DNA from 4 places in the Geodermatophilus sp. SYSU D01106 genome. Region 1 is predicted to be linked to each of the others. Evidence: riboswitches for the same ligand, from Rfam matches in the RefSeq annotation. Region 1 holds a riboswitch; each other region holds the start of a gene.
What was found. A riboswitch is a leader RNA that binds a small molecule or an ion and turns the genes downstream of it on or off. The one in region 1 is predicted to bind cyclic di-AMP.
Positions count from the first base shown of each region.

Region 2: linked by a shared signal. The riboswitch ahead of ACI78R_RS10250 (hypothetical protein) and the one ahead of ACI78R_RS02070 (C40 family peptidase) in region 1 are both predicted to bind cyclic di-AMP.
Region 3: linked by a shared signal. The riboswitch ahead of ACI78R_RS00660 (transglycosylase family protein) and the one ahead of ACI78R_RS02070 (C40 family peptidase) in region 1 are both predicted to bind cyclic di-AMP.
Region 4: linked by a shared signal. The riboswitch ahead of ACI78R_RS06440 (hypothetical protein) and the one ahead of ACI78R_RS02070 (C40 family peptidase) in region 1 are both predicted to bind cyclic di-AMP.

Region 1 is NZ_JBJGYM010000001.1:395,463-402,691, reverse strand. It holds partial or broken gene ACI78R_RS02085 (penicillin-binding transpeptidase domain-containing protein) at 1-136, shown strand, start outside; gene ACI78R_RS02080 (YhjD/YihY/BrkB family envelope integrity protein) at 406-1,482, opposite strand; gene ACI78R_RS02075 (hypothetical protein) at 1,531-1,752, opposite strand; cyclic di-AMP (ydaO/yuaA leader) riboswitch at 1,934-2,077, shown strand; gene ACI78R_RS02070 (C40 family peptidase) at 2,085-3,209, shown strand; gene ACI78R_RS02065 (hypothetical protein) at 3,279-3,812, opposite strand; gene ACI78R_RS02060 (DUF3817 domain-containing protein) at 3,921-4,238, shown strand; gene ACI78R_RS02055 (serine hydrolase domain-containing protein) at 4,254-5,585, shown strand; gene ACI78R_RS02050 (hypothetical protein) at 5,604-6,122, opposite strand; gene ACI78R_RS02045 (DUF3253 domain-containing protein) at 6,176-6,439, shown strand; gene ACI78R_RS02040 (M42 family metallopeptidase) at 6,477-7,229, opposite strand, start outside.
Region 2 is NZ_JBJGYM010000007.1:164,196-171,424, reverse strand. It holds gene ACI78R_RS10265 (protein kinase domain-containing protein) at 1-1,636, shown strand, start outside; gene ACI78R_RS10260 (DNA-directed RNA polymerase subunit alpha C-terminal domain-containing protein) at 1,662-2,288, shown strand; gene ACI78R_RS10255 (hypothetical protein) at 2,303-2,572, shown strand; cyclic di-AMP (ydaO/yuaA leader) riboswitch at 2,725-2,879, shown strand; gene ACI78R_RS10250 (hypothetical protein) at 3,128-4,129, shown strand; gene ACI78R_RS10245 (ROK family transcriptional regulator) at 4,148-5,350, opposite strand; gene xylA (xylose isomerase) at 5,432-6,640, shown strand; gene xylB (xylulokinase) at 6,640-7,229, shown strand, end outside.
Region 3 is NZ_JBJGYM010000001.1:118,480-125,708, reverse strand. It holds gene ACI78R_RS00690 (Lrp/AsnC family transcriptional regulator) at 1-339, shown strand, start outside; gene ACI78R_RS00685 (DUF4229 domain-containing protein) at 332-646, shown strand; gene ACI78R_RS00680 (1,4-dihydroxy-2-naphthoate polyprenyltransferase) at 653-1,525, opposite strand; gene menE (o-succinylbenzoate--CoA ligase) at 1,525-2,661, opposite strand; gene ACI78R_RS00670 (o-succinylbenzoate synthase) at 2,703-3,662, shown strand; gene menD (2-succinyl-5-enolpyruvyl-6-hydroxy-3-cyclohexene-1-carboxylic-acid synthase) at 3,659-5,338, shown strand; cyclic di-AMP (ydaO/yuaA leader) riboswitch at 5,613-5,783, shown strand; gene ACI78R_RS00660 (transglycosylase family protein) at 5,788-7,014, shown strand; gene ACI78R_RS00655 (DUF222 domain-containing protein) at 7,067-7,229, opposite strand, start outside.
Region 4 is NZ_JBJGYM010000004.1:203,501-210,729, forward strand. It holds RNA gene rnpB (RNase P RNA component class A) at 15-431, opposite strand; gene ACI78R_RS06435 (phosphoketolase family protein) at 468-2,921, opposite strand; cyclic di-AMP (ydaO/yuaA leader) riboswitch at 3,151-3,295, shown strand; gene ACI78R_RS06440 (hypothetical protein) at 3,548-4,171, shown strand; gene ACI78R_RS06445 (PIG-L deacetylase family protein) at 4,203-4,922, opposite strand; gene ACI78R_RS06450 (DoxX family protein) at 4,919-5,281, opposite strand; gene ACI78R_RS06455 (sulfite exporter TauE/SafE family protein) at 5,306-6,058, shown strand; gene ACI78R_RS06460 (SLC13 family permease) at 6,060-7,229, shown strand, end outside.

The DNA.
Region 1 (7,229 bases):
CACCTCGCAGGACAACTACTCGGTCGCCTTCGTCGGCTACACGCCCGAGATCACCGCGAGCGTCATGGTGCTCAACCCCAAGCGCAACGAGGACGTCGGCGGCTTCGGTGGCGGCAAGGGGGCCACGATCTGGCGCGACGCCATGGAGCCCATCCTCACCGCCCGCGGCAGCAGCGACTTCGCGCCCGCCGACGAGACCGTGATGAACGGCAACACCCGCCCGGTGCCCGGCTGCTCGAGCGTCCGCGGCTGCGAGCGGGCGCTCACCGACGCCGGCTTCGAGCCCCGGACGGTGCGCGTCGACAGCGACGAGGCGCCCGGGACGCTGCTCGGCACGAGCCCGCCGCGCGGTGGCCGCGCGGTGCCCGGCCAGGTCGTGTCGATCCGGGTGAGCAACGGCAGCGACTACGTGGAGCCCGCCCCCGAGCCCGAGCCGCCGCCCGCGGAACCGGCGCCGGCGCCCGGGCCCGGTGCGCCCGATCCCGGGCCGGCGCCCGCTCCCGAGGCGCCACCGGCCGAGCCGGAGCCCGGCCCGCCGCCCGCCGGGCCGGAGCCCGCGCCCGGCCCGCCGGCGCCCGGTGCACCCGCTCCCGAGGGGGGCTGGCCCGGGGGCGGCGGCAGCTGGCCCGGCCAGCCCGCGGGCTGACCGAGCCGCTCGTCGAGCGCCTGGGTGAGCAGCCAGCCGCTCAGCAGCACCAGGTGCAGCAGGAACAGCCACAGGCCGATGGCGACCACGGCGCCGACCGCGTCGAGGCCGCCGAAGGGCGCGCCGAGGTCCAGCGGCAGCGACAGGAACAGCACGAAGCCCTGCAGGAACCCCGACAGGCAGGCCGCGGTGAACAGCGCGCCGCTGACCAGCGCGCCCCAGCGGTGCCGCCCGCCGGCCACCACGCCGAAGCCCCACAGCAGTGGCACGGTGAGCACGAACAGCACCGTGTAGTAGCCGACGAAGAACCGGCCGAGCGCCGGCCCGACGCCGTCCTCCCGGGCCAGGTCCGCCATGACCCGCGCGGCGAGCAGCAGCGGGTACAGCAGCAGCGGGGTGACGACGACCAGGGGCAGCGCCGACAGCCGCCCCCGCCAGGCGGTGAGGTTCTCCTGCCGCCGGCTGAACCGCATGAGCGCCCGCCGCAGGCCCTCCCCGTACAGCGACAGCGGCAGCAGCGCCAGGACGAAGCCGAGCAGGTCCACCCGGACGCCGGCCGCGACCAGGCGCTCCACCGCCTCCGGCGCGCCCAGCGGGGTGGGCAGCAGCTCGGCCAACCGCGCGCTGAGCGCCCGGACCTCGTCCCGCGAGGTCACCAGCGCGGTCAGCCGCACCGCCACGAGCAGCAGCGGCACCACCGCGATGCCGGCGTAGAACGTCAGCCCGGCGCCGATGAGCGCGAGGTCGCGGCCCAGCAGCCGCCGGCGGGCGCCGCCGAGCAGCCCCCGCGACTCGGCGCGCAGCCGGGCCGCCGTCCACGTCCGTCCGGGGCTCACCGGGTCACGCCACCAGCCGCCGCGTCCGCACGCCCCTCGGGGAGGCGGTCAGTCGTCGGAGCTGTCGTCGGTGGTGGGCGCGTCGTTGCCCGGGTTGACCCCGGTCTCCTGGCAGCTCGCGTCGTTCTCGTTGCTGGCGTTCTCCCCGCTGGAGTCGCAGTTCGTCGGCCCGCGGGTGAAGTCGGTGTTGTCGCCGCAGGCCGTCAGCGAGCCGAGGAGGGCCAGCACGACGAGCGGGCGGGCGAGGCGCATCCGCGTGGAGGAGGACATGAGCAGACTCCTACACGTCCCGGGCCGGTCCCAAACCGGCGGGGTCGGTCCTCCTGCTCCCGCCGGGGCCGCGGTGTGAGCCATGGAATTACAAGAAACCCATTGTCACGCCTCGGTCACGCCCCCTACTCTCAGTACGTCCAACGGGGCGCTCCGTCACCAACCTGGGTGACACCCCGAGGACGCCGTCGAGCCGGTCCTCCCTCCGGGAGGCCGGGCCGGGGACCCACCGCAGTCCTGGGGTGCAGCGCGTGTCCGCACGCGCCGGGCGAGTCCACGCCCGAACCCGTCAGCTAACCCGGTAGGCGGCCTGGGAAGAGGAGAACTGGCGCGTGGCGTCCCTGCGCACGTCTGTCCCCGGCATGCCCGCGACCGGCCGCTCCCGCTGCCGCCGCGCCGCCCTCGCCCTCACCGGGGCCCTGGGCATCGGGCTGGGCCTGGGCACCGTCCCCGCGCAGGCCGAGGAGCCCGCCACCGCGGCCGAGGCCGCCCAGCTGGTCGCCGCCCGCGGCCACGAGCTCGAGGTCGTCACCGAGCAGTTCAACGAGGCGCGCGAGGCCCTGAGCGCCCAGCAGGCCGCCGCCGAGGCCGCCGCCGCGACCCTCGCCCAGGCGCAGGCCGCCGTCGACGCCGCCCGCCAGCAGGTCGTCGGCATCGCCCGGTCGGCCTACACCGGCGACACCATGGGTCCGCTCCAGGCCCTCATGACCAGCGACGACGCCGACGAGTTCGTCAACCGCGTCACCCTGCTCCAGGGCGTCGCCGGCTACCAGGGCGAGCTGCTCGGCCAGGCCGCGGCCGCCACCGAGGCCGCCACCGCCGCGCAGACCGCCGCCGCCGAGCACGCCGCCGAGGCGCAGCGCCAGTACGACGCCGTCGCCGCCCAGCAGGCCGACCTCGAGGGCCAGATCGCCGACTACCAGGCCGACTTCGCCCGGCTCACCGCCGAGGAGCGGCGCGCCGCCCTCGAGGCCGCCGCGGCCGCGCACGCCGCCGAGAGCCAGCGCGCCAGCCGCGACGAGGAGCGCGAGGAGCCGGCCGCCCCGTCGTCGGCGTCCTCGTCCTCGTCCTCCGGGGAGTCCGCCCCGGCCGCGGCGCCCGCGAGCGGCGTCGCCGGCACCGTCGTCGCCACCGCCATGGCCCAGCGCGGCAAGCCCTACGTCTGGGCGGCCGGCGGCCCGGGCTCCTTCGACTGCTCCGGCCTGACGCAGTACGCCTTCCGCGCCGCCGGCATCAGCCTCCCGCACTCCAGCCGCATGCAGTCGCAGATGGGCGCCGCGGTCTCCCGCGCGAACCTGCAGCCCGGCGACCTCGTGTTCTTCTACAGCCCGGTGAGCCACGTGGGCATCTACATCGGCAACGGCCAGATGGTGCACGCGCCGACCTCGGGTGACGTCGTCAAGGTCGCGAGCATCGACTCGATGGGCGGCTACGCCGGCGCCCGCCGCATCGGCTGACGAAGGACCTCCCTGCCCCCACCGCTCGCAGGCTCGGGCGGGCCGCTGCAGGGGGGCCGTTCCGGCTCGTCACCTCCGGACCTGCTGCAGGAGCCCCCACACGAAGGCCGCGGTGTCGCCGGAGGGCAGCCGCACCTCCCAGCGGGTGACCACCTGCGGGTCGGCCTCCTCCGCGCCGGGCAGGCCGCTGACGTCGGCGACCACGTGCTCCCAGACGCGCAGCCGCCCGTCCGCGGCCGGCGGCACCGGGGAGCCCGGCGCACGCACCAGGTGCTCGTGCAGCACGGCGCCCTCGACGGTGGACAGCACCTCCCAGCGCAGGTGCGGCCACAGCGGCAGCGGCCAGTGCCGCACGTCGAGCTCCAGGTCGCCGAACGGGCGCACCTCGACGTGCTCGGCCGGCCCGAGGACGGCGGCCCGCAGCGCCAGCCCGCGCGGCGCCCGCGGCGCGTGGTGCAGTGCCTGCCAGCGGGTGTGCGCCGCGTGCGCCTCCGCCCGGGTGGCCCCGAGCCGGGGGAGGGCGCCGGCGACGAGGTCGGGCCGCAGGTCGGCCATCCGGCGCAGCAGGACCAGGCAGAACTCCCGCCGCGCCAGACCCCGCACGGCGCCGACCCTGCCACCCAGGTCACACCGCCGTCCGGGACACCCGGCCACCCCGCCGCGTTGGACCCTCCGGACCCGAGCCCGCCCCCGACCCCGAGGACCGCACCGATGAACCCCCGCACCGTCGTCCTCGCCTTCCGCGTCGTCGCCGTCGCCGAGGCGCTGTCCTGGGTGGGCCTGCTGGCCGGGATGTACGTGAAGTACGTGCCCGAGACCTCCGAGGTGGGCGTGCAGGTCTTCGGGCCCGTCCACGGCGCGGTGTTCGTCGCCTACGTGCTCGTCACGCTCGTCGCCGCCCGGGTGCTGCGCTGGTCGCGCTGGACGACGCTGCTCGCGCTCGTCGCGTCGATCCCGCCGCTGGCCACCGTGGTGTTCGAGCGCTGGGCGGTGCGCACCGGGCGGCTGGCGGTCCCCGCCCGCGCCTGACCTACGGTTCCGGGCATGCCCGAGCCCGTGCTGCCCGCCACCGCCCGCACCCTGCTCGCCCGCACCGCCCGCGCGCAGCGCGACGGGCGGGCGCCGAGCCTGGTCGCCGGCGTGGTCCGGGACGGCGGCCTGGCCTGGTCCGCCGGCCGCGGCGACGTCGCCGAGCCGCACGCCGACGTCCAGTACCGGCTCGGCTCGATCAGCAAGACCGTCACCGCCGTCGCCGTGATGCGGCTGCGCGACGAGGGCCGGCTCGGCCTCGACGACCCGCTCGAGGACCACGTGCCCGGCACGCCGTTCGGCGACCGGTCGGTGGGGCAGCTGCTCTCGCACCTGGCCGGCGCGTCGGCGGAGAGCCCCGGCGGCTGGTGGGAGCGGGTGCCCGGCGGCTCGCTGGAGGAGCTCGGCCTCGACGGCGGCGACGTCGTCCTGGGCGAGGCCCGGCGCTTCCACTACTCCAACCTCGGTTTCGGCCTGCTCGGCGAGCTCGTCGCCCGGGCGCGCGGCCGCTCCTGGGACGACGTCGTCGCCGGGGAGGTGCTCACCCCGCTCGGCATGACCCGGACGACGCCGCGGCCCTCCGGCCGGGCGGCGCAGGGCTGGGCGGTGCACCCCTGGGCCGACGTCGCCCTCCCCGAGCCCGAGCACCACGCCGGCGTGATGGCCGCCGCCGGGCAGCTGTGGGCCACGCTGGACGACCTCGCCCGTTTCGCCGTCTTCCTGCTGGGCGACACCGGCGACGTGCTGGCGCCCGCGACGCTGGAGGAGATGGCGGTGCCGGCCGGCGTCGACCCGTCGTCGCCGTCCTGGTCGTCCTACGGGCTGGGGCTGCAGGTGCTGCGGGTCGACGGGCGGACGCTGGTCGGGCACGGCGGCTCGATGCCGGGCTTCCTCGCCGGCGTGTTCGTCGACCGCGAGGAGGGCGCCGGCGGGGTCTCGCTGGCCAACACCACCAGCGGGCTGGACCCGGCGCTCGTCCCGGGCCTGCTCGCCGACCTGCGCGCCGCCGAGCCGCGCGTGGTCGACGCCTGGCGGCCGGCGGAGCCGCCGGTGCCGCTGGAGCAGCTCGGCGTCTGGTACTGGGGCCCGGCGCCGCTGGCGCTGCGCGCGGTGGCCGGCGGCCTGCTGCACCTCGGGCCGCTGCCCGGCCGCAGCGGGCGGGCCAGCCGGTTCCGCCGCCGCGACGACGGCACGTGGGTGGGCCTGGACGGCTACTACGCCGGCGAGACGCTGACGATCGCGGCCGACCACCTCGACGTCGGCACGTTCGTCTTCACCCGCACGCCCTACGACCCCGCCGCACCGGTGCCCGGCGGCGTCGACGACCGCGGCTGGACGGCGTCCTGAGGGGGACGCCCCCGGCCGTCAGGGACGGTCGAAGGCGTCCATCGTCGTCTTGACGACGGCGCCGTAGGCCAGGTGCGGCACGACGTCGCTGACCCAGTCGGTGGCCGACCAGGTGCGCGGGTCGGTGATGCCCAGCGCCGTCATCGGGCCGTTCGAGGCGACGAGCACGCCGAGCGTGGTGAGCACCGTGCCCACCAGCGGCTGCGACCGGAAGCCGGAGGCGCGCAGCAGCCCGACGACGACGCCGACGCCGATCCCCGCGGCGAGGCCGGTGATCGGCCCGAGGCCGGCGATCCGGTTCGCCCGGTGCTCCTCGTCGCCGGGGATCGGTACGTGCGCCTTCGCCGCCAGCGCCTCGACCGTCTGCTCCGGCGTCGAGCTGGTGCCGCGTCCGCGGACCGTCATGTCCAGGTAGGTGACGGCGTTGAGCGCGGTGGTGCCCGCGGCCCCGGCGGCCGCGCCGCGCACCGCCCAGCCGAGCGTGCTGATCCCGCGCTTGCCCTTGCCGAACGTCCCCACCGGGGTCTCCCTCGCCATGGCCGACGGGGTACCCGCGGGCGCGACCTGCGGAAACGGCGCACAGTGGGGGAGTGGAGGAGACGGCCGGAGACACGGACGCCGCCCTCGAGCGCGCGATCGGCGCCCTGCTGGACGCCCGCGCGCCCGGCGCCACGATCTGCCCGTCGGAGGCGGCCCGCGCCGTCGCCCCGGAGCGCTGGCGCGACCTCATGCCGCAGGCGCGCGAGGTGGCCGGGCGGCTCGCCGCGCGGGGCGAGGTCGAGGTGACCCAGCGCGGCGCGGTGGTCGACGTCGCCACCGCCCGCGGACCGGTGCGGATCCGCCGGGCCGGCTGACCGGCGGCGGTCGGCCCGGCAGCAGTGGGAGCGGCGGTCAGACCGGCGGCAGGGGGCGGGCGAGGAAGGCGGCGAGCAGCCGGGCGGTGCGGTCGACCGTGCCGGCGTGCAGCACCTCGTACCCGTGCGTGCTCAGCGTGGGCAGGCTGACCAGCGCGGCCCGCGCCGCCTGGCCCACGGCCTGGGCCTGCGAGGCGTCGGAGTCGAAGGACTGCCAGACCGCCGTCTGCGGGGCCAGGCCCAGCTCGCGGCCGACGTCGACGAGCGCGTCGGCGACCGGGCGGTCGTAGACGACGGCGTCGTCGGCGTAGGCGACGACCGGCCCGCCGTCGACGGTGACCTGGTACTCGGGCTCGGCGGGCCCGACGTCGAGGGCGACGGTCAGCTCGCCGGGCAGCGTGCGGCTCGCGTACGTGGCGCCGATGCCGCCCATCTCCTCGCTGGTGGTGGCCAGCAGGTACGTGTCGGCGTGCGGGCGCCCGCGCAGCAGCCGCGCGGTGCCGACCAGGGCGGTCAGCGCGGCGCGGTCGTCGAGGAAGGAGGAGCCGAGGAAGTCGCCGAAGCGGGTGAGCCCGCGGCGGTCGGCGTGCACGCACACCCGCGTGCCGGGGTGCACGCCGGCGTCGCCCAGCTCCTGCGCCGACCGCCCGGTGAAGACGTACACGTGCGACCAGTCCATCGCCTTGTCGCCCTGGTCCGGCTTGGTCTCCCAGATGCGCATGGAGTCGGTGGTGGTGTGCTCCGAGCCCAGCATGAGCACGCCGGTGAGCGTCTCCCGCCGGCCGAGGAC
Region 2 (7,229 bases), on a different contig from region 1:
GTACGCCGACGACCCGGTGTTCCTCGAGCGCTTCCGCTGCGAGGCCCGGCACGCCGCCGCGCTGAGCCACCCGAACATCGCCGCGGTCCTCGACTACGGGGAGACCCGCGACGCCGACACCGGCGAGTCCCTCGCCTACCTGGTGATGGAGCTGGTCGAGGGGGCGCCGCTGTCGGCGCTGCTGTCGGCCGACGGCCCGCTGGAGCCCGGCGCCGCCCTGTCCGTGCTCGAGCAGACGGCGGCCGGCCTCGCCGAGGCGCACCGCGCGGGCCTCGTGCACCGCGACGTCAAGCCGGCCAACATCCTCGTGCGTCCCGACGGCGGGGTGAAGCTCACCGACTTCGGCATCGCCTGGTCGGCCGAGAGCGTGCCGCTCACCGGCACCGGGCAGGTCATCGGCACCGCGCGCTACATGTCGCCGGAGCAGGCCGCCGGCGGGCGGGTCAGCCCGGCCAGCGACGTCTACGCGCTCGGCCTGGTCGGCTACGAGTCGCTCACCGGCCACGCGCCCTTCGAGGGCACCAACCCGGTCGCCGTGGCGCTCAAGCAGGTGCGCGAGCAGCCCGAGCCGCTGCCCGAGGACGTGCCGCCGGTCGTGCGCTCCCTCATCGGCGCGGCGCTGGTGAAGGACCCCGCCGAGCGGCCGGCCGACGCCGACGCCTTCCTCACCGCGGTGCAGGAGACCATCGAGGAGACCTCCGGCTCGACCGCCGTCGGGGCGGGCCCGCCGACCAGCCCGGTGCCCGCCCTCCTGCCGGCCGGCGACGACGTGCGGGAGCCGCCCAGCCGGCGCCGCGGCGTCCTGCTGCTGGCGCCGGTCCTCGCGCTGGTGCTCGCCGGCCTGCTCGCCGTGGTGCTGTGGCCCGGCGGCTCCGGCGGCGGGCAGGCCCCGGCGCAGGCCGCCGAGTCCTCGACGCCGTCGGGCGGGAGCGCCGCCGCGGCCTCGTCGGTCGTGCTGACCGCCGGCGACCACGTGGGCCGGCCGGTCGAGGACGTCGCCGCCGACCTCACCGCCCTCGGCCTCACCGTCTCCCGGGAGACCGAGCAGACGACGGCGGTCGCGCCGGGCACCGTCGCGGCGCTCGACCCCGTCGGCGTCCCGCTGCGGGCCGGCGACCGCGTCACCCTGTCCGTCGCGGCCGCACCGCCCGCCGCCGGGTCCCCGGCCGGGCCGGCGCCCGCCGAGGACACCGCACCGGCGCGGGAGCCGGCGCCGTCGGACACCGCCGCCCCGGGCAGCGGGTCGGCGACCGCGCCGGCGGCCCCGTCCGCGACCACGCCGCCGGGGCCCGCCCCGTCGCAGCCGGCGGACACCGGCACCGCGCCGTCGGGGGCCGGGGAGTCCGCGCCGGCCGGGTCGGCGCCGGGGGAGTCGGCGCCGGCGCCGGAGGAGTCCGCTCCCGCCCCCTCGGACCCGGTGGAGCCCTCGCCGACCCAGCCGGAGGCCCCGGCGCCGACGGCACCGGAGTCGTCCGAGCCGGTGGAGCCCGCGCCGTCGGAGCCCGCGCCGTCGGAGCCGGAGGCCCCCGCGCCGACGTCGCCGGGGTCCCCGGGCTCGTCGTCCGCCCCGTCGGCGGGCCCGTCCGGTCCGTCGTCGGCGGGTACGCCCGGCCCGGACACCGGTGCGGCCGGCTGACCGGCGCCGACTAGGGTCCTCCGCCATGCCGACCAGGTCGCCGGGCGCGCCGGCGGGGACGATCGCGACGCTGGACCTGCCCACCCGCGCGGTCACCGCGCTGACCCGCGCCGGCATCACCGACGTCGCCGCGCTCGCCGGCCTGTCCCGCCGGGAACTCGCCGCCGTGCCGGGCCTCGGGCCGGGGCTGGTGACCGCCATCCGCCGCGTCGTGCCCGAGCCGCCGGCGCAGCTGCCGCTGCCCTCCGAGGACGACGGCGGGCCCGCCTCGCCCGAGATCCCGTCCTTCGCCTCGCTGCGCGACCCCCGCCGGCGCACCGCCTTCGACCTGCTGGTGCCCGAGGCGCCGCCCGAGGCCCAGGCCGATGCCCAGGTCGGGGCCCCCGTCGAGGCCCGGGGCGCGGCCGCACCGGACGCCGGGGCCGCGGGCGCCCCGGAGGACGACGCGGACCCCGGCGACGACGAGCCCGAGCCGGCCCCCGCGTCCCCGCGCGCGGCGACTCCCCGGGCGGCGGCGCCCCGCCCGGCCGAGTACGCCGACCTCCTCGCCTTCGGCGTCCGGGTGGCCCGGTCCGCCGTCACGCTGCCCGCCCGGCTGGCCGTCTGGTCGGTGCGCACGCAGGCCGACTGCCTGCGCCGTCTGCTCGGCTGAACGAGGAGGATCCCGTGTCGCTGCAGCGCCGGGGGGTCGCGCGCCTGCGCGCGGCCCTGGTCGGTCTGGCCCTCGCGGCCCTCGTCCCGGTCACCGCCGCCTGTGGGGGCGAGGGCGGCGGCGGAGGCGGCGGGGACGGTGTCGAGCAGGACGAGGGCGGCTCTGGCGGCTCCAGCGGCGAGGACCAGAACGAGCCCGACGAGAACGAGTCGGACGAGAACGAGCCGGACGAGAACGAGCCGGACGAGAACGAGCCGGACGAGAACGAGCCCGACGAGGGCTGAGCCCGAGGGCTGGGTCCGCGGGACGCGAGGCGACACGCCGACGACGCGCGCGACACTCGTCACGCCGGACCGGCGCGAGATTGTCACGGGGCGATAACGACGTCTACCGTGGCGCCGTCCGACCGGTCGTCACGTCCCCGTCCGGGGAGTCCGGGCGGATGCCGCCGAGTCGCCCTCCGGGGCGAGCCGGGGACCCACCGCACCACTGGGGTGAATCCCGCGGGGCCGGACACCGTCCGCCCGCAGGTAGGGCTGCTTCCCGCCCGAACCCGTCAGCTGACCCGGTAGGCGGCCATCGGGAGAACGGAGAGCCGCCGGATGGCGCGCGCCCTCAGCACGACCGCACCACCCCCGCGCCGGCTCCGCCGCACCGGGGTGCGCCCCCGGATCTGACCGCCCCGGCCGTCCCCGACGCCGGTCCCGCGACCGCCCGGCCCCGCCCGGACGCCGGTCGCCGGCCGACCGCGTCTCGCGGACCGCCGGAGCCGCCCGCACATCCGCCACGCCGTGCCCGCCACCGGGCCGCGTGGCCGCACCCCTGGAGCACAGCCCCGCATGGACGCCCCCACCGCCGAGATCCGCACGCCGGAGCCGGCCGCCCCCACCGCGGAGATCGCCGTCCCCGCCGCGCCCCGCGGCGCCGGCCGGACCGCCCGCCGCGCCGCCCGCCCCGCCGCCCGCCGCTCCGCCGTCCGCCGCCCCGGGCTGCTGCTCGGCGTCGCCGCGGCCGGCGCGCTGGCCGCCAACCTGCTGCTCACCCCCGACCCGGCCGCCGAGGCGCAGGCCGGCACGTCGGAGTCGCTGAGCGTCGCCCAGGCGCTCGGGCTGTCGGCCGCCACCGGCCCCGCCGCCACCGAGCCGCAGACGGTGCAGCCGCAGGACATCGCGGAGCTCGGCCAGGTCGCCGCGAGCCGCGGCAGCCGCGAGGCCGCCGAGACCGCCGCCCAGCAGGCGCAGGCCGGCGCCGACCAGGCCGTCCGCGACGCCCAGGCCGCCGAGGCCGCCCGGCTCGCCGCCGAGGCCGAGGCCGCCCGCGTCGCCGCCGAGGCCGCCGCCGCCGCGGAGGCCGCCGCAGCCGAGGCGGCCGCCGCCGCGGAGGCCGAGCAGGAGTCCGCCGCCGCGTCGTCGTCCGCGTCCTCGTCGTCCGCCTCGTCGTCGGCGTCGTCGTCCGCCACCGGGACGACCGCCTCCCGGGTGGCCCGGATCAGCAACACCTCCGGCCCGGTGCGGTCGGTGGTGCAGGCCGCGGCCGACGCCGTGGTGAGCAACGTGCCCGGCGCCGCCTCGATCACCCTCGGCGGCACCCGGCCCAGCGCGGCCGACCCGGGCGGGCACCCGTCGGGCCTCGCGCTGGACTACATGGTCATGTCCGACGCCGCCCTCGGCGACGCGATCGTGCAGTACCACATCGACCACTGGTCCGAGCTCGGCGTCGACTACCTCATCTGGGAGCAGCGGATGCTGTCCTCGCCGGGCGGCTCGTGGTCGCGCATGGAGGACCGCGGCGGCGTGACCGCCAACCACTACGACCACGTGCACGTCAACTACCAGGGCTGAGCCCCGGGGCCGGTCCGCTCAGGCCGGCAGCCAGCGCACCGGGTCCTCGAGCACCGCGTCGAGGGCCCGGAGCGCCGCGCCCGTGGCCCCCGCGGCCGGCACCGCACCGCCGGCGTCGACCACCGGCCGCCGCCAGCGGGCCGACAGCACCCGGCGGGCCAGGTGCTCCTCCAGGCGCGGGCGCAGCAGGCCGGTGAGCTCGGCGAGGTGCCCGCCGAGCACGACGGTCGGGATGTCGAGGACGTTCACCACCCCGGCCAGGGCCACGCCCAGCGCCCACGCGGCGCCGTCGACCGCCGCCCGCGCGGCCGGGTCGCCGGCCTCCGCGCGGGTGCGCAGCTCGCCGGGGCCGGCGTCGGCGGGCACCCCGGCCGCGGCGAGCAGCGCCAGCCGGCCGGCGTAGCGCTCCAGACAGCCGGTGGACCCGCACGGGCACGCCGGTCCGGCGGGGTCGACGCAGACGTGCCCGATCTCGCCGGCCCAGCCCGAGCTGCCGGTCATCACCCGCCCACCCAGCACCGCGGCGCCGCCGATGCCGATCTGGCCGGACAGGTAGACGAAGTCGCGGTGCGGCCCGGGGCGCCCCGGCGCGTCCTCGGCGACGCTGCGCGCGGCCAGGTCGGCCTCGTTGCCCAGCGCCGGCACCAGGTCCGCCGGGAGCGCGCCGGCCAGCAGCTCGGCCGGGCACACCCGCGACCAGCGCAGGTTCGGTGCGCGCAGCAGCAGCCCGCGGCCGGCGTCGACCAGGCCGGGCAGCGCCAGCCCCGCCCCGACGACGCGGGTGCCCGCGGGCAGCGCGCCCAGCACGTCGGCGGCCAGCCCGCCCAGCAGCGACAGCGCGGCGGCCGGGTCGCTGTCGCGCAGGTCCTCCTCGCGCAGCCGCTCCGCGAGCACCCGGCCGCGCAGGTCGAGCACCCGGACGGCGACCAGGCCGGCATCGACCTGCATGCCCAGGCCCGCGGGCCGCGAGCCGGGCGCCAGGGGGGTGGCGGGGCGGCCGCGGCGGGCGGCGGGCCCGCGCTCCACCTCGTCGAGCAGGCCGCCGGCGACGAGGTCGTCGACCAGCCGGGCCGCCGTCCCCCGGGTGGTGCCGAGGGCCGCGGCGACGCCGGCCCGGGACAGCTCGCCGGGGTCGGCGCAGACGGCGCGCAGGACCAGCCCCAGGTTGGTCGCGCGCAGGGTCGACTGCCGGGCACCGCTGGGGGTACGGCCGTCGGACACGGGTTGAGGCTAGCGGCGTCCGTCGTTTATGTTCTACGGCAGCACAAAAGCGGTGGCCCACGTCACCCGGACGAGCACCCCGTGCCCAGCGGAAGGAACCCCATGGCGAACCAGCCCACCCGCGAGGACAAGTTCAGCTTCGGTCTGTGGACCGTGGGCTGGAACGCCCGCGACCCGTTCGGCGAGGCCACCCGCCCGGCGATCGACCCGGTGGAGAGCGTCGAGAAGCTGGCGGAGATGGGCGCCTACGGCGTCACCTTCCACGACGACGACCTGATCCCCTTCGGCACCGGCGACGCCGAGCGCACGAAGATCATCGAGCGGTTCAAGCAGGCGCTGGCCGACACCGGGCTCGTCGTGCCGATGGCCACCACCAACCTGTTCACCCACCCGGTGTTCAAGGAGGGCGGCCTCACCGCCAACGACCGCGGCGTCCGCCGGTTCGCGCTGCGCAAGATCATGCGCAACATGGACCTGGCCGCCGAGCTCGGCGCCAAGACCTACGTCCTGTGGGGCGGCCGCGAGGGCGCCGAGGTCGACGGGGCCAAGGACCTGTCGGCGGCGCTGGACCGCTACCGCGAGGGCATCGACACCCTGGCCCAGTACTCCGAGGACCGCGGCTACGGCCTGCGCTTCGCCCTGGAGCCCAAGCCCAACGAGCCCCGCGGCGACATCTTCCTGCCCACCATCGGGCACGCGATCGCCTTCATCACCACCCTGCAGCACGCCGACCTGGTGGGCGTGAACCCCGAGGTCGGGCACGAGCAGATGGCCGGCCTGAACTACACGCACGGCATCGCGCAGGCGCTGTGGCAGGGCAAGCTCTTCCACATCGACCTCAACGGCCAGCACGGCATCAAGTACGACCAGGACCTGGTCTTCGGCCACGGCGACGTGCTCAGCGCCTTCGCCACCGTCGACCTGCTCGAGCACGGCGGCCCGAACGGCGGCCCGGCCTACGACGGCCCCCGCCACTTCGACTACAAGCCGCTGCGCACCGAGGACCTCAAGGGCGTCTGGGAGTCGGCCGCGGCCAACATGCGCACCTACCTGCTGCTCAAGGAGCGGGCCGCCGCGTTCCGCGCCGACCCGGAGGTCCAGGAGGCCCTCGCCGACGCCGCCGTGCCGGAGCTCGCGCAGCCGACCCTCGGCGACGGCGAGTCCTACGAGCAGCTGCTCGCCGACCGCTCGGCGTTCGAGGACTTCGACGCCGACGCCGCCGGTGCGCGCCGCGGCGGCCAGGTCCGCCTGTCGCAGCTGGCCGTCGAGCACCTCCTCGGCGCCCGCTGATGCCTCTGGTCGCGGGGGTCGACACCTCGACCCAGGCCTGCAAGGTCGTCGTCCGGGACGCCGACTCCGGCACCCTCGTCCGCGAGGGCCGGGCGCCGCACCCCGAGGGCACCGAGGTGGCCCCCGCGGCCTGGGCGGCCGCGCTGGAGCAGGCGGTGGCGCAGGCCGGCGGTCTCGACGACGTCGCCGCGGTCGCCGTCGGCGGCCAGCAGCACGGCATGGTCTGCCTCGACGAGGACGGCTCGGTCGTGCGGGACGCCCTGCTCTGGAACGACACCCGCTCCGCCGGCGCGGCCGCCGACCTCACCCGTGAGCTCGGCGGCCCGCAGGCGTGGGCCGACGCCGTCGGTCTCGTGCCGGTGGCGTCGTTCACCGTCACCAAGCTGCGCTGGCTGGCCGAGCACGAGCCGGCCAACGCGGAGCGCACCGCCGCGGTCTGCCTGCCGCACGACTGGCTGACCTGGGTGCTGGCCGGCCGGCCGGGCCTCGCCGCGCTGGTCACCGACCGCGGCGATGCGAGCGGCACCGGCTACTGGTCGGCGGCGACGGGGGAGTACCGCCCCGACCTGCTCGAGCGCGCCTTCGGCCG
Region 3 (7,229 bases), 280 kb from region 1:
GTGCACGAGCGGGTGGGCAAGCTGGAGACCGCCGGGGTGATCACCGGCTACCGCGCCGTCGTCGACCCCGCCGCCCTCGGCCTCGACGTCACCGCGCTGGTGGGCGTCATCGAGAGCGACTCGGTCGACGACACCGGCGTCGAGGCGGCGCTGCGGGCGATGCCCGAGGTCGAGGACTGCTGGCGGGTGGCCGGCAGCGAGGGCTACGTGCTCAAGGTGCGGGTGACCGACATCCCGGCACTGGAGGCCGCCATCAACGCGTTGAACAGGATCGAGGGCGTCGCGCGCACCCGCACGACCGTGGTGCTCTCGACCAAGTGGGAGGGACGACATGACTGAGCAGGCGCGCACCCCGGTGGGCCCCGACGGCAAGCCGCTGCCGCGGCCGAGGGTGCTGCCCTGGCTGGTGATGCACACCGTCGGCCGGCTGGCCGTCTTCGCGCTGCTGACCGTCGTGCTGTGGATGGTCGGCCTCGACTTCTGGTCCGGCCTGCTGTTCGGCCTCGTGGCGTCGATGCCGGTGGCCTACTTCCTGCTCCGCCGCTCCCGCGAGCAGCTGAGCGTCGCCCTGGTCCTGCGTGCGGAGGAGAAGCGCCGGGCCAAGGAGGAGTTCCGCACCCGGCTGTCGGGCGACCAGCCCGCCTGAGCGCGATCAGCCGCTGAGGGCGAGCCCCGCCGCCAGCAGCACGCCGGTGGCGAGGGTGAGCAGGCCCGTGGCCTGCAGCGCGGCGATCAGCGCCGGGCCGCGCCCGCCGGAGAGCACCACCCGCGACGGCGGGACGGCCAGCGGCGCGGCGGCCAGCGCGAGCAGCGCCCAGGGCCGGACCACCCCGATGGCGACGACGACGGCGAAGGCGACCGCCAGCAGCCCGACGTAGAACAGCCGGGTCCGCGGGGCTCCGAGCAGCACCGCCAGCGTGCGCTTGCCCACCTGGGCGTCGCCCTCGACGTCGCGCAGGTTGTTGACCACCAGCAGCGCCACCGACAGCAGCCCGACCGGCACCGCGGCGGCCAGGGCCAGGCCCTCGACCCGGCCGGTCTGGGCGAACGTCGTCCCCGCGACGGCGACCAGGCCGAAGAACACGAAGACGAAGACCTCGCCCAGCGCCCGGTAGCCGTAGGGGAGCGGGCCGCCGGTGTAGGTCCAGGCCGCGGCGATGCACACCGCGCCGACGGCGACCAGCCACCAGCTCGACAGCGCCGCCAGCGCGAGCCCCGCGCCCGCCGCGACGGCGAACGACAGCAGCGCCGCGGTGAGCACCTGCCGGGCGGGCGCCGCGCCGGAGCCGACGAGCCGCATCGGCCCGACCCGGTCGGCGTCGGTGCCGCGCTTCCCGTCGGAGTAGTCGTTGGCGTAGTTGACCGCCACCTGCAGCGCGAGGGCGACCAGCAGCGCCAGCAGCGCCGGGACGAGCCGGAAGCCGTCGAGCGCGGCGGCCGCGCCGGTGCCCACCAGGACGGGCGCGAGCGCGGCGGGCAGCGTGCGGGGGCGGGCGCCGGCGACCCACTGCGCGGGCGTCGCCATCAACGTGCCCCCGCCAGGGTCGCCGCGACGCCGCGGCGGTCGGGCTTGCCGGTGTGCAGCGTGGGGACGGCGTCGAGCAGGTGCAGCTCCCGCGGAGCGCTCGGCCCGCCCAACCGCCCGCTCACCCAGGCCCGCAGCGCGGCCAGCTCGGGGGCCGCGCCGGGCGCGGGCACGACGGCGGCCACCACGCGCTGGCCCCACTCGTCGTCGGGCCGGCCGAAGACGACGGCGTCGGCGACGTCGGGGTGCTCGCGCAGTGCGCCCTCGACGGCCTGCGGCGCGACGTTCACCCCTCCGGTGACCACGACGTCGTCGAGCCGGCCGGTGACCGTCAGCCGCCCGTCGGCGCCGATCGTCCCGGCGTCGCGGGTGCGGAACTCCCCGCCGGTGAAGGCGGCCGCGGTGCCCCCCGGGTCGCGGCGGTAGCCGAGGGCGAGCACCGGCCCGGCGATCGCGATCCCGTCGTCGTCCACCCGCACGCGGACGCCGTCGAGCGGGACCCCGTCGTACACGCAGCCGCCGGCCGTCTCGCTCATCCCGTAGGTGGTCACCGCGGCCACGCCCTCGGCGCGGGCGCGGGCCAGCAGCGCGGGGTCGGTGGCCGCGCCGCCGACCAGGACGGCGTCGAAGGTGCGCAGCACCTCCGGCTCGCGGTCCAGGTACCGGCGCAGTTGCGTGGGCACCAGCGCGGTGTACCGGCGGCCGCCGGGCATCCGGGCGGCGGCCGCGGCCAGTCCCTCCCCGGGCGCGAGGACGGCCGGGAGCGTGCCGGCCAGCGCCGAGCGCACGAGCACCTGCAGCCCGGCGATCGCCGACACCGGCAGCGCCAGCAGCCAGGTGCCCGGGCCGCCGAGCCGGTCGAGGGTGGCGGTCGCCGACGCGCGCAGCGCCGCCGCGGGCAGCAGCACGCCGCGCCCGCCGCCGGTGGACCCGGAGGTGACGACGACGAGGTCGGCGCCGTCCTCGAGCGGCTCCTCCGGGGCGAGCACCTCCCGGGCGGCCGTGGCGGCGGGGCCGGCGGGCAGCACGGCGAGCGGCGCGGACCCCTCGAGCGCGGCGCGGACGGCGGGCAGCACGGAGCCCAGAACGTCTGCGGGGGCCTCCGGCGCGGGGAGGACGGTGAGCTGCCGGGGCACGATCCCCGAGGGTACGACCCGCCCGGCATACGCTTGCCGCCGTGATCACCTCCGTGCCGCTCCCGCCCGGGACGACGGCGACGGCGGCGTGGTCGGTGCCGATGCGCACCCGGTTCCGCGGCATCGACGTCCGCGACGGCGTGCTGGTGCGCGGGCCGGCCGGCTGGGGCGAGTTCTCCCCGTTCTGGGACTACGGCGTGGCGGAGAGCCGCCGCTGGTGGGCCGCCGCGGCCGAGGCGGCGCTGGAGGGCTGGCCCGCGCCGGTGCGCGACTCCGTTCCCGTCAACGTGACGGTGCCGGCGGTGGACGCGGAGCGGGCGCACGCGATCGTGGCCGCCTCGGGCTGCCGGACGGCGAAGGTGAAGGTGGCCGAACCGGGGCAGACGCCGGCCGACGACGTCGCCCGCGTGGAGGCCGTCCGCGACGCGCTCGGCCCCGCGGGCGCGGTGCGGGTCGACGCCAACGCCGCGTGGGACGTCGACACGGCCGTCGCCCGGGTCCGGGAGCTGGACCGGGTCGGCCTGGAGTACGTCGAGCAGCCCTGCGCCACGCTGGAAGGGCTGGCCGCGCTGCGCCGCCGGGTCGACGTGCGGGTCGCCGTCGACGAGGGCGTGCGCCGGGCCGGCGACCCGCTCGCGGTCGACCTGCGCGAGGCCGCCGACGTCGTCGTCCTCAAGGTGCAGCCGCTCGGCGGGGTGCGCGCGGCGCTGCGGGTGGCCGAGGCGCACGGCCTGCCCTGCGTGGTGTCCTCGGCGCTGGAGTCCTCGGTCGGCATCGCCGCCGGGGTGGCACTGGCCGCCGCGCTGCCGGAGCTGCCCTTCGCGTGCGGCCTGGCGACCGTCGCGCTGCTCGGCGGCGACGTGACGGCCGACCCGCTGCTACCGGTCGACGGCGCGCTGCCCGTCCGCGCGGTGGAGCCCGACCGGCTGGCCGAGGTGACGGCGCCCGACGACGTCACCGACCGGTGGGGCCGGCGGCTCGCGGCGGTGCTGGCCGCGTGAACCCCTCCACCGCGTTCGCCCGCGTGCTGGTCGACGAGCTCGTCCGCGGCGGGGTCCGCGACGCCGTCGTCGCCCCGGGGTCGCGCTCGGCGCCCGTCGCACTCGCGTTCGCCGCCGCGGAGCGCGCGGGCTCGCTGCGGCTCCACGTGCGCATCGACGAGCGGACGGCGTCCTTCCTCGCGCTCGGCCTGGCCCGCGCCTCCGGCCGGCCGGTGCCGGTGCTCACCACCTCCGGGACGGCGACCGCGCACCTGCACGCCGCGGTCCTCGAGGCCGACGTCACCGGCGTGCCGCTGCTCGCGCTGACCGCCGACCGGCCGCCGGAGCTGCGCTCGACCGGCGCCAACCAGACCATCGAGCAGCCCGGGCTCTACGGCGGCGCGGTGCGCTGGGCGGCCGACGTCGGCGTGCCCGAGGCCGGCCGCGAGGCCGCGCAGAACCGCTACTGGCGCTCCGTGGTCTCCCGCGCGCTGCTCGCCGCCACCGGCGCGCTGTCGGGCGACCCCGGGCCGGTGCAGCTCGACCTGCCGCTGCGCGACCCGCTGCTGCCGGAGGAGGAGCCGGGCCCGCTCACCGGCCCGTGGGCCGGGCGCGACGACGGCGGCGCGTGGACCGCGGGCGGGGCCACCCTCGCCCCGGCCGACCCGCTGCCCGACGCCCCGCGGACGCTGATGGTCGCCGGTGACGGGCCGTCGGCGGCCGGCCGGGCCTGGGCCGAGGGCGCCGCGGCCGCGGGCTGGCCCGTGGTCGCCGAGCCCAGCGGCGGGGCGTGGACCGGCGACGCCGTGCGCGGCGGGGCGCTGCTGCTCGGCGCGCCGGACTGGCTGGAGGAGCACCGGCCGGCGCGGGTGGTCGTGCTCGGGCGGCCGACGCTGTCGCGGCCGGTCTCGGCGCTGCTGGCCGACCCCCGGGTGCGGGTGGAGACGGTGGTGTCCGGCCCGCGCTGGCCCGACCCCGCCCGCTCCAGCACGTCGGTCACCCGCGCCGCGCCGCCGTCCGGGCCGCCCGCGGACGCGGCGTGGGCGGCCGCCTGGCGCGACGCCGCCGCGCGGGTGGGCACGGCCGTGGACGCGCTGCTCGACGGCGCTCCCGGCCTGACCGCCGCCCGGCTAGCCCGCGACGTCGTCGCCGCGCTGCCCGCCGGCGCGCTGTTGGTGCTCGGCTCCTCGACGCCCGTGCGCGACGTCGACCGGCTCGCCGTGCCGCGCGGCGACGTGCACGTGCTGGCCAACCGCGGCGTCGCGGGCATCGACGGGACGATCTCCACGGCGATCGGGGCCGCGCTGGTGCACGGTGGCCCGGCGGTCGCGCTCATGGGCGACCTGACGTTCCTGCACGACCTGCAGGGGCTGCTGACCGGCGAGGGCGAGGCCCGGCCGGACCTCACCGTCGTCGTCCCGGACAACGACGGCGGCGGGATCTTCGCCCAGCTCGAGCCGGGTCGGCCCGCGCACGAGCGCGACTACCGGCGGGTGTTCGGCACGCCGCACGGCCGCGACCTGGTCGCCGTCGCCCGGACGCTGGGCTGGGAAGCCACCGCGGTGACCGCCGCGGACGAGCTGCCGGCGGCGCTGGCGCTCGGCGGGCCGCGGGTGGTCGTCGTCCGCACCGACCAGCGCGCGGAGGCGGACCTCGCCGTCGCGCTGCGGGAGACCGCCGCCCGTGCCCTGACCTGACCCGCGCGGCCGGTGTGCTGCGTCACCGGCCGCCGCTGGTCCCGGCCGTCGAGGGAGGGCGGGGGCCGTCTCCGCGACACCGGGTGCGACCAGGGTGGATCGTCCGGACAGCGGGTTCGCCGGGCCCTCGACCGAGGGACGTCGATACCCCGCTGGAGCACACCACAACCCCCTTGTGACCGGCGACACGACGACAGTTGCCATGACGATATGTAACGTTTTGGCTGCGCTCAGCACACCGGAGCGCGGCGCCGGTCCGCCAAACCCTGCCCACCGGTCGCTCACGTCAACTCCCAAGGGCAGGGGTGGGGGACCCACTTCCGGCGCGTGACGGCCTACGGGGGCCTGACCTGAACGCGTCTCCGGGGTGAAGCCGCGTCCCGCGGCCGGGCACCGATCGCCCGAACCCGACAGCTCACCTCGCCGGCGGTGATCGGGAGATCATCACCATGCCCAAGCACCGCGCACCCCGTTACGTCCGCACCAAGAAGGTCATCGCCAAGGCCCCTGTCGCCGCCGGCGCCACCGTCGTCGGGATCGGCGTCCTCAGCTCGCCCGCCTCCGCCTCGACCAGCCACGACTGGTCCGGCGTCGCCCAGTGCGAGTCGAGCGGCAACTGGTCGATCAACACCGGCAACGGCTACTACGGCGGCCTGCAGTTCAGCCAGTCCACCTGGGCCGCGTTCGGCGGCACCGAGCTCGCCCCGCGCGCCGATCTCGCCACCCCCGCCCAGCAGGTCGAGATCGCCGAGGCGGTCCTCGCCGGCCAGGGCGTCGGCGCCTGGCCGTCCTGCGGCAAGTACCTGGCCGAGGGCACCACCGCGGCCGCCGCCGAGGCGCCCGCCCCGGCCGCACCCGCCGCCGAGGCCCCCGCGCCGGAGGCCGCCCCGGCCGCCCCGGCCGCGCCCGCGCCGGTCGAGGCCGCTCCGGCCGCGCCTGCGCCGACCGCTGCCGACGCCGAGGACTACACCGTCCGCTGGGGCGACACCGTCGCCAAGATCGCCGCCGCCCACGCCCAGAGCTGGCGGGAGCTCTACGAGCGCAACGTCGACGTCATCGGCAGCAACCCGAACCTGATCTTCCCGGGTCAGGTGTTCGCGGTGAGCGGGGCGGCCCCGGCCGCCGCGCCCGCCGAGGCGCCGGCCCCCGCGCCTGCCGCGGCCCCCGCCGAGGCTCCGGCCCCCGCGCCCGCCGCAGCCCCTGCCGAGGCGCCCGCCGGTGGCTCGAACGCCGGGGAGTCCGCGCCGGTCGGCGAGGTCGCCCCGCTCGCCGAGGCCGCCCCCGAGGTCGCCGCGGCGCCCGCGCCGGCCGCCGTCGCCACCATCACCAACAGCTCCGGGCCGATCCACGCCGCGGTGCAGGCGGCTGCGAACGCCGTCGTGAGCGCGGTGCCCGGCGCCGGTGACATCACCCTCGGCGGCACCCGGCCCAGCGCCGTCGACCCCGACGGGCACCCCTCGGGCAAGGCCCTGGACTACATGGTCATGAGCGACGCCGGCCTCGGCGACGCCATCGCGCAGTACCACGTGGACCACTGGGACGAGCTCGGTGTCGAGTACGTGATCTGGGAGCAGCGCATCCTCACCTCGCCCGACGGCGCGTGGCGCGCCATGGAGGACCGCGGTGGCGTCACCGCGAACCACTTCGACCACGTGCACGTGAACTACGTCGGCTGACCACCGCCCGACACGAGGACCCCGGCCGCCCGCGGCCGGGGTCCTCGTCGTCTCAGGCGGGGACGAGGGGCGGCGACCGCAGCGCCGCGGGTGTGCGGATCTCGGTGCCGTCGGGCCGCCAGGTGTGCCATCGCCCGTCCGGTTGTCGTTGCACGCGGAAGCCGGCGTGGACCTTGGTGTGGTGGCGTTCGCACAGCAGCGCCGAGTTCTGCAGC
Region 4 (7,229 bases), on a different contig from region 1:
CAGGCGGTAGGCGACGGACGAGTCGGCCTGTACGCCGGGTTCTGTCCTCGGGCGCCTCGCGGCCTCCCGATGGGCGGTCATCCATCTAGGCCCGCCGTTGCCGGCGGGCTCGAGCGGTCCACCCGCAGGCATCGGGCGGGCAGCCCTCGAACGCCTGCGCAGGACGACGGTCGCCCGCCGTCCCTTCTCGACCTTGCTCCGGGTGGGGTTTACCGAGCCGCACCGGTCACCCGGTGCGCTGGTGGTCTCTTACACCACCGTTTCACCCTCACCAGCCGCGTCTCCGGAGAGGCGCTGCTGGCGGTCTGTTCTCTGTGGCACTGTCCCGCGGGTCACCCCGGGTCGCCGTTAACGACCACCCTGCCCTATGGAGCCCGGACGTTCCTCGGCGACGGGGTCTCCCCCGCCGACGCGACCGCCCGGCCGACTCGTCCGTCGTGCCGGCCAGTCTACGGGTCGCCGCCGGGTCAGTTCTCCGGCTCGTGCAGCGGCTCGTTGCCCCCGCCGACGACGACCGGCCCGGCACCCGAGCCCCACTGCCAGCCCGCCACCTCCGGCAAGTCCTCCCCGTGGGTGCGGATGTACCGCTTGTGCTCGATCAACCGGTCCCGCAGCCGGTCGCGCAGGTGCGCCCCGCGGGAGCGCAGCCGCGGCACCCGGTCGATCACGTCGATCGCCAGGTCGTAGCGGTCGATGCCGTTGACCACGCACATGTCGAACGGCGTCGTCGTCGTGCCCTCCTCCACGTAGCCGCGCACGTGGATGTTGCCGTGGTTGGTGCGCCGGTAGGTCAGCCGGTGGATCAGCCACGGGTAGCCGTGGTAGGCGAACACGACCGGCCGGTCGGTGGTGAAGTACGCGTCGAACTCGGCGTCCGACAGGCCGTGCGGGTGCTCGCGGTCGTCCTGCAGCCGCATCAGGTCGACGACGTTGACCACCCGCACCCGCAGGTCCGGGAAGGCCGAGGTGAGGATCTCCGCGGCCGCGAGCGTCTCCATCGTCGGCACGTCGCCGGCGCAGCCGAGGACGACGTCGGGCTCGGCACCGGCGTCGGTGCTCGCCCACTGCCAGATGCCGATGCCCTTGGTGCAGTGCTCGACGGCGGCGTCCATGTCGAGGTACTGCAGCGCCGGCTGCTTGCCCGCCACGATCACGTTGACGTACTGCCGGGTGCGCAGGCAGTGGTCGGCGACCGACAGCAGCGTGTTCGCGTCCGGCGGCAGGTACACCCGGATGACGTCGGCCTTCTTGTTGACGACGTGGTCGATGAAGCCCGGGTCCTGGTGCGAGAAGCCGTTGTGGTCCTGCCGCCAGACGTGCGAGGTGAGCAGGTAGTTCAGCGACGCGACCGGCCGCCGCCACGGGATGTCGTTGGTGGTCTTCAGCCACTTGGCGTGCTGGTTGACCATCGAGTCGACGACGTGGATGAACGCCTCGTAGCAGGAGAAGAAGCCGTGCCGCCCGGTCAGGAGGTAGCCCTCCAGCCAGCCCTGGCAGAGGTGCTCGGAGAGCACCTCCATCACCCGCCCGTCGGGCGCGAGGTGGTCGTCCTCGGGCTCGCGCCGCGCCATCCAGGTGCGGTCGGTGGCCTCGAGCACCGCGCCGAGCCGGTTGGAGTTGTTCTCGTCGGGCGCGAAGACGCGGAAGGTTTGCGGGTTGCCGCGCATGACGTCGCGGAGGAACTCCCCCAGCACCCGGGTGGCCTCCACCGCGCCGGTGCCGGGCTCGGGCACGGGGACGGCGTAGTCGGCGAACGCGGGCATCCGCAGCGGCTGGAGGAGCAGCCCGCCGTTGGCGTGCGGGTTGGCGCTCATCCGGCGGGGGCCCTCCGGGTGGAGGTCCCGCACGGCCGGGACGGGCGCGCCGGCGTCGTCGAACAGCTCCTCGGGGCGGTAGCTGCGCAGCCACTCCTCGAGCACCCGCCGGTGGCCGTCGTCCTCGCGCGCGTTGGCGAAGGGCACCTGGTGCGAGCGCCAGGAGCCCTCGACGCGGTGCCCGTCGACCTCCGCCGGCCCGGTCCACCCCTTGGGCGAGCGCAGCACGATCATCGGCCAGCGCGGCCGCTCGGGAACGCCGCCCTCCCGGGCCCGCCGCTGGATGTCGGCGATCTCGTCGAGGCAGCGGTCCAGCGTCGCGGCGAACTGCTGGTGCATGAGCGCGGGGTCGTCGCCCTCGACGACGTACGGCGTGTGCCCGTAGCCGCGCAGCAGGGCGTCGAGCTCGTCGGGCTCGATGCGGGCCAGCACCGTCGGGTTGGCGATCTTGTAGCCGTTGAGGTGCAGGATCGGCAGCACGGCGCCGTCGCGGGCCGGGTCGACGAACTTCGTGGCGTGCCAGCTCGCGGCCAGCGGGCCGGTCTCGGCCTCGCCGTCGCCCACGACGGCGGCGACGACGAGGTCCGGGTTGTCGAAGGCGGCGCCGTAGGCGTGCACCAGGGCGTAGCCGAGCTCGCCGCCCTCGTGGATCGAGCCGGGCGTCTCCGGCGCCACGTGGCTCGGGATCCCGCCGGGGAAGCTGAACTGGGTGAACAGCCGCTTCATCCCCGGCTCGTCCTGCGACACGTCGGGGTAGACCTCGCTGTAGGTGCCCTCCAGCCAGGCCGACGCGACCGGGCCGGGGCCGCCGTGGCCGGGCCCCATCACGTACATGCAGTCGAGGTCGCGCGCGGCGATCGCCCGGTTGAGGTGTGCGTGGACGAAGTTCAGCCCCGGCGTCGTGCCCCAGTGGCCGAGCAGCCGCGGCTTGACGTGCTCCGGGCGCAGCGGCTCGCGCAGCAGCGGGTTGTCCATGAGGTAGATCTGGCCGACCGACAGGTAGTTGGCCGCCCGCCACCAGGCGTGGATGCGGGTCAGCTCCTCCTGGGTCAGCGGCCCCGCGCCGTCGGTCGCGGCGATCTCCTCGCGCGTGCTGGCCTCGGTCACCGTCGTCCTCCCGGGGGTGGTCGCGCTCGACGCCCCCACCCTGGCGGACTCCCGGGCGCGCCGCAGTCCGGCCCGGGGTGTCCGCTCGGCGAACACCCGGCGACGGGAGCCTCCCGGTCCACCGGAACTCCCCGGTCCCCGTTGCCGGGTCCCGCGGGCCTCCCTACGGTCGACCCGTCCGGACGGCCCTTCCGCCCCAGCCGGGGTGATCCGCCCGGACGCCGCCGAGTCGCGGACCACGCCTGTGGCCGCGAGCCGGGGACCCACCGCGTCACCGGGGTGAGTCCCACCGCCCGGTCCTCCCGGGAGGTGGGTAGGGCGACATCCCCGCCCGAACCCGTCAGCTGACCCGGTAGGCGGCCACGGGAGAAACGGAGAGCCGCGACACGGGGAGCGCCGTCGGCGCCTGCCCCGACGCGCCCCGCCCCCAGACACCTCGCCGCGGCCCGCGCACCCGCGCCGGCCGCCGCGCCTCCGGGATCCGGACCCGACCGGCCTCCGCACCGGCCCGACGCCGGGCTGCCGCGCGCCGTCCCGGATCCCGTGCCCTCCCCTGCCCCGGGGCGGTCCCCTGCCGAGCAGACGGCGGGACCGCGCGGGGCCACACGACAGGAGCTCTCCTCGTCATGCGCAGACACGCCCTCCGCCGCACGCTCACCGTCGGCACCGCCACCGTCGCCCTCTGCCTGGCCGGTCAGTCGGCCGCCTCCGCCGACCGTCCCTGGGACGGCGACCGGCACGACCGGGGCGGCTGGTCCGAGCACTGGTCCAGCCGCGGCGACGTCGCCCCGGCACCCGCCCCCGCTGCCGCGCCGGCCGCGGCTCCCGCACCGGCGGCGGCTCCCGCACCCGCGCCCGCCGCCGCGGCGGCCACCGCCGTCGTCGCCGTCGCCACGGACCTCACCGGGGCGCCGACCCCGACGTCGACCGCCTACAGCGCCTGGGCGCCGCACGTGCGGCCGGCCGTCGCGGAGGTCACGCAGGCCTTCGCGGTGTCCACGGTCCTCACCCGGCCCGGGCACTCCCCCACGCAGGAACTGGCCGCCGACTTCATGGTGTACGCCGACGCGGCGAAGGGGCACGCGGTCGCCCAGTTCGTCATCGACAACGCGGCACGGCTGCGCGTCGAGTACGTCATCTGGCAGCAGCGGATCTGGCTGGTCGGCGGGTCCGGCTGGCAGGCCATGGCCGACCGCGGCTCACCGACGGCCAACCACATGGACCACGTCCACGTGAGCTTCCTGCCGTGACGCCCGCCTGAGGGGTGGACGGCCGGCGCGCTCAGCCGGCGTAGAGCGCGAAGCCGGTCCTGCGCCGGCCGTCCACCTCCGGCGTCGCCATCTCGACCTGTCGCCGTGCCTGCTCCTCGACCGGGTCGTCCGACAGCGCCTCGAGGTAGCGGCGGTGCTCGGCCAGCGAGGCCACCGCCCGGTCGACGACGTCGGTGACGTCGACGGCGTGCGTCGCCCCGACCGGCGTGGCGACGGCGACCCAGCGCACGCCCCGCCACGGCTCCTGCCCGGCGAGCTCGGGGAAGATCCACTCGTTGGCGGCATCGCCCACCGCGTCGATCACGGAGCGGCCGAGCGCCCGGTGGTCGGCGCTGTTCCAGTACGCCGGGGTCACGCCCGGCGGCGTCCACGTCTCGCCGAAGTGCATCGTCACCACCAGCTCCGGCCGGTGCCGGCGGATCGCCGCGGCCAGCGACCGGCGCAGCTCCAGTCCCTCCACGAGCCGGCCGTCGGGGAACCCGAGGAACTCGACCCCCGTGACGCCGACCACCGCCGCCGACGCCCGCTGCTCCCGCTCGCGCAGCGGCCCCGCCTCCCCCGGCGGCAGCCCGGCGATGCCGGCCTCCCCGCGGGTGGCCAGCAGGTACCGGACGTCCCGCCCGGCGTCGGTCCACACGGCGACGGCGGCCGCGCACCCGTACTCGACGTCGTCGGGGTGGGCGACGACGACCAGCGCGCGCTCCCAGTCCGTGGGGAAGGGCTCGGTCACGCCCGGCCCCGGGCCACCCGCAGCGCCGCGCCGATCATCGGCGCCTGCAGCGGCAGCCGCAGCACCCCGGCGGCCAGCAGCGCCGGCCGCCCGCGGGCGATCCGGAGGTGGTGCAGGTGCGCCGGCACGAACGACGCCAGGAGCCCGGCCGCGGCCCAGCCCCCGGCCCGGCGGGTAGGCGGCGCGGCCAGGAGCGCCGCGGTGGCCACCTCGGCCACCCCGCTGCCGAGCACCCAGGAGCGGGCGTCGCCGAGCTCCGGGGGCACCAGCCACTCGTAGGTCCGCGGCCGCACCAGGTGCAGCACGCCGGATCCGCCGAGGGCGGCGGCCAGCCAGGTCGCCGGGGCGGGGAGGCGCATGGCGCCACCGTAGGCTCCCGCCCCGTGTCCGCCGCCGACCTGGTCATCGCCGCGGCGGTCTCCCTGCTCGCCGGCGTCATCAACTCGATCGCCGGCGGCGGGTCGCTGATCCTGTTCCCCACCCTGGTCGCGCTCGGCCTGCCCACGGTGGCGGCCAACGTGACCAACTCGGTGTCGCAGTGGCCCGGCTACCTCGGCGGGATGCTCGGCTTCCGCCGCGAGTACGCCGGCCAGCGCGGGCGCCTGGTGCGCCTCGGCGTCGTCGCGGTGCTCGGCGGCACGGCCGGCAGCGTGCTGCTGCTGACCACGCCGAGCGAGGCCTTCGACGTCGTCGTGCCGGTGCTCGTGCTGCTCGCCAGCCTGCTGCTGGCGGTGCAGCCGCTGCTCACCCGCCGGCTGCGCGACCGCGACGACGGCGCCGTGCGCGACCCGTGGTGGCTCTACGTCGCTCTGTTCCTCGCCACCGTCTACGGCGGCTACTTCGGCGGGGCGCTCGGCGTCATCCTGGTCGGGGTCCTCGGGACGGCGCTGCACCGGCTGGCGCTGGCCAACGCGCTCAAGTCGGCGCTGTCGGCGGTGACGGCGACGGTCACCCTCGTCGTCTTCGGGCTGTTCGGGCCGATCGCCTGGGAGGTGGTCGCGGTCGCCGCGCCGGCCAGCCTGGTCGGCGGGTTCGCCGGCGCGCGGATCGCCAGCCGCATCCCCGCGACGCCGCTGCGGGTGCTCATCGTGGCCTTCGGCGTCGTGGTCTCGGTCTACCTGTTCACCCGCATCTGAGGTGACCGACCCGGTCGCGCTCGGCACCGCCGGCGTCGTGCTGGCCGCCACCCTCGCGGCGGCCACGGCCGGCACCCGCCGCGTGCCCCCGGCGGCGGTCGCCGTGGTGGGCGCGGTGTACCTGGTGGCCGTCGGCGCGGTCGGCTTCGCCGCGGCCGAGACGGCGGTACGCGGGGTGCTGCCCACCGTGGCGTTCCTCGTCGTCGTGCTGGTGCTCGCCGACCTCGCCGACCGGGAGGGCGTGTTCACCTGGGCGGCCGCGGCGACGGCCCGGCGGGCGGGGCGCTCGGCCGGCGCGCTGCTCGGCCGGGTGGTGCTGCTCGCCGCCGGGGTGACGGCGCTGCTCAGCCTGGACGCCACGGTCGTCCTGCTCACCCCGGTCGTGCTGGCCACCGCCACCCGGATGGGGCTGCCGGCGCGCCCGCACGCCGTCGCCACCGGGCACCTGGCCAACTCCGCGTCGCTGCTGGTGCCGGTGTCGAACCTGACCAACCTGCTGGCGTTCTCCGCGAGCGGGCTGTCGTTCCTCGCCTTCGCCGGGCTGATGGCCGGCCCCTGGGGAGCCGCGGTCGCCGTCGAGTACCTGGTGCTGCGGCGGCTGTTCCGCGCCGACCTCGCGGTGCCCGTCTCCGCTCCGGTGGCCGAGGTGCCGCCGGCGCCGCGGGCCGCCCTGGCCGTGGTCGGGCTGACCGCCCTCGGCTTCGGCGCCGCCTCGCTCGCGGGCCTGCCGCCGGTGTGGCCGGCCGTGGCCGGGGTCGCCGTGCTCGCCGCCCGGCTGGCGCGGGCCGGGCGGCTGCGGGCGGCCGACGTCGTGACCGCCGCCGACCTGCCGTTCGCGCTGTTCGTCTGCGGGCTGGCGGTGGTCGTGCAGGCCGTCCTCGGCGCCGGGCTCGAGCAGGGGCTGGCGCGGCTGCTCCCCGACGGCGAGGGGCTGGCCGAGCTGCTGGCGGTCGCCGTCGTCGCCGCGGTGCTGGCCAACGTCGTCAACAACCTGCCGGCCACGCTGGCGCTGCTGCCGGTGGCCGCGGCCGTGGGCCCGGGCGCGGTGCTCGCCGTCCTGATCGGCGTGAACGTCGGGCCGAACCTCACCTACGCCGGGTCGCTGGCCAACCTGCTGTGGCGCCGGGCCCTCGGGACGGAGGCGCCGTCGGCGGCGCGGTTCGGCGCGCTC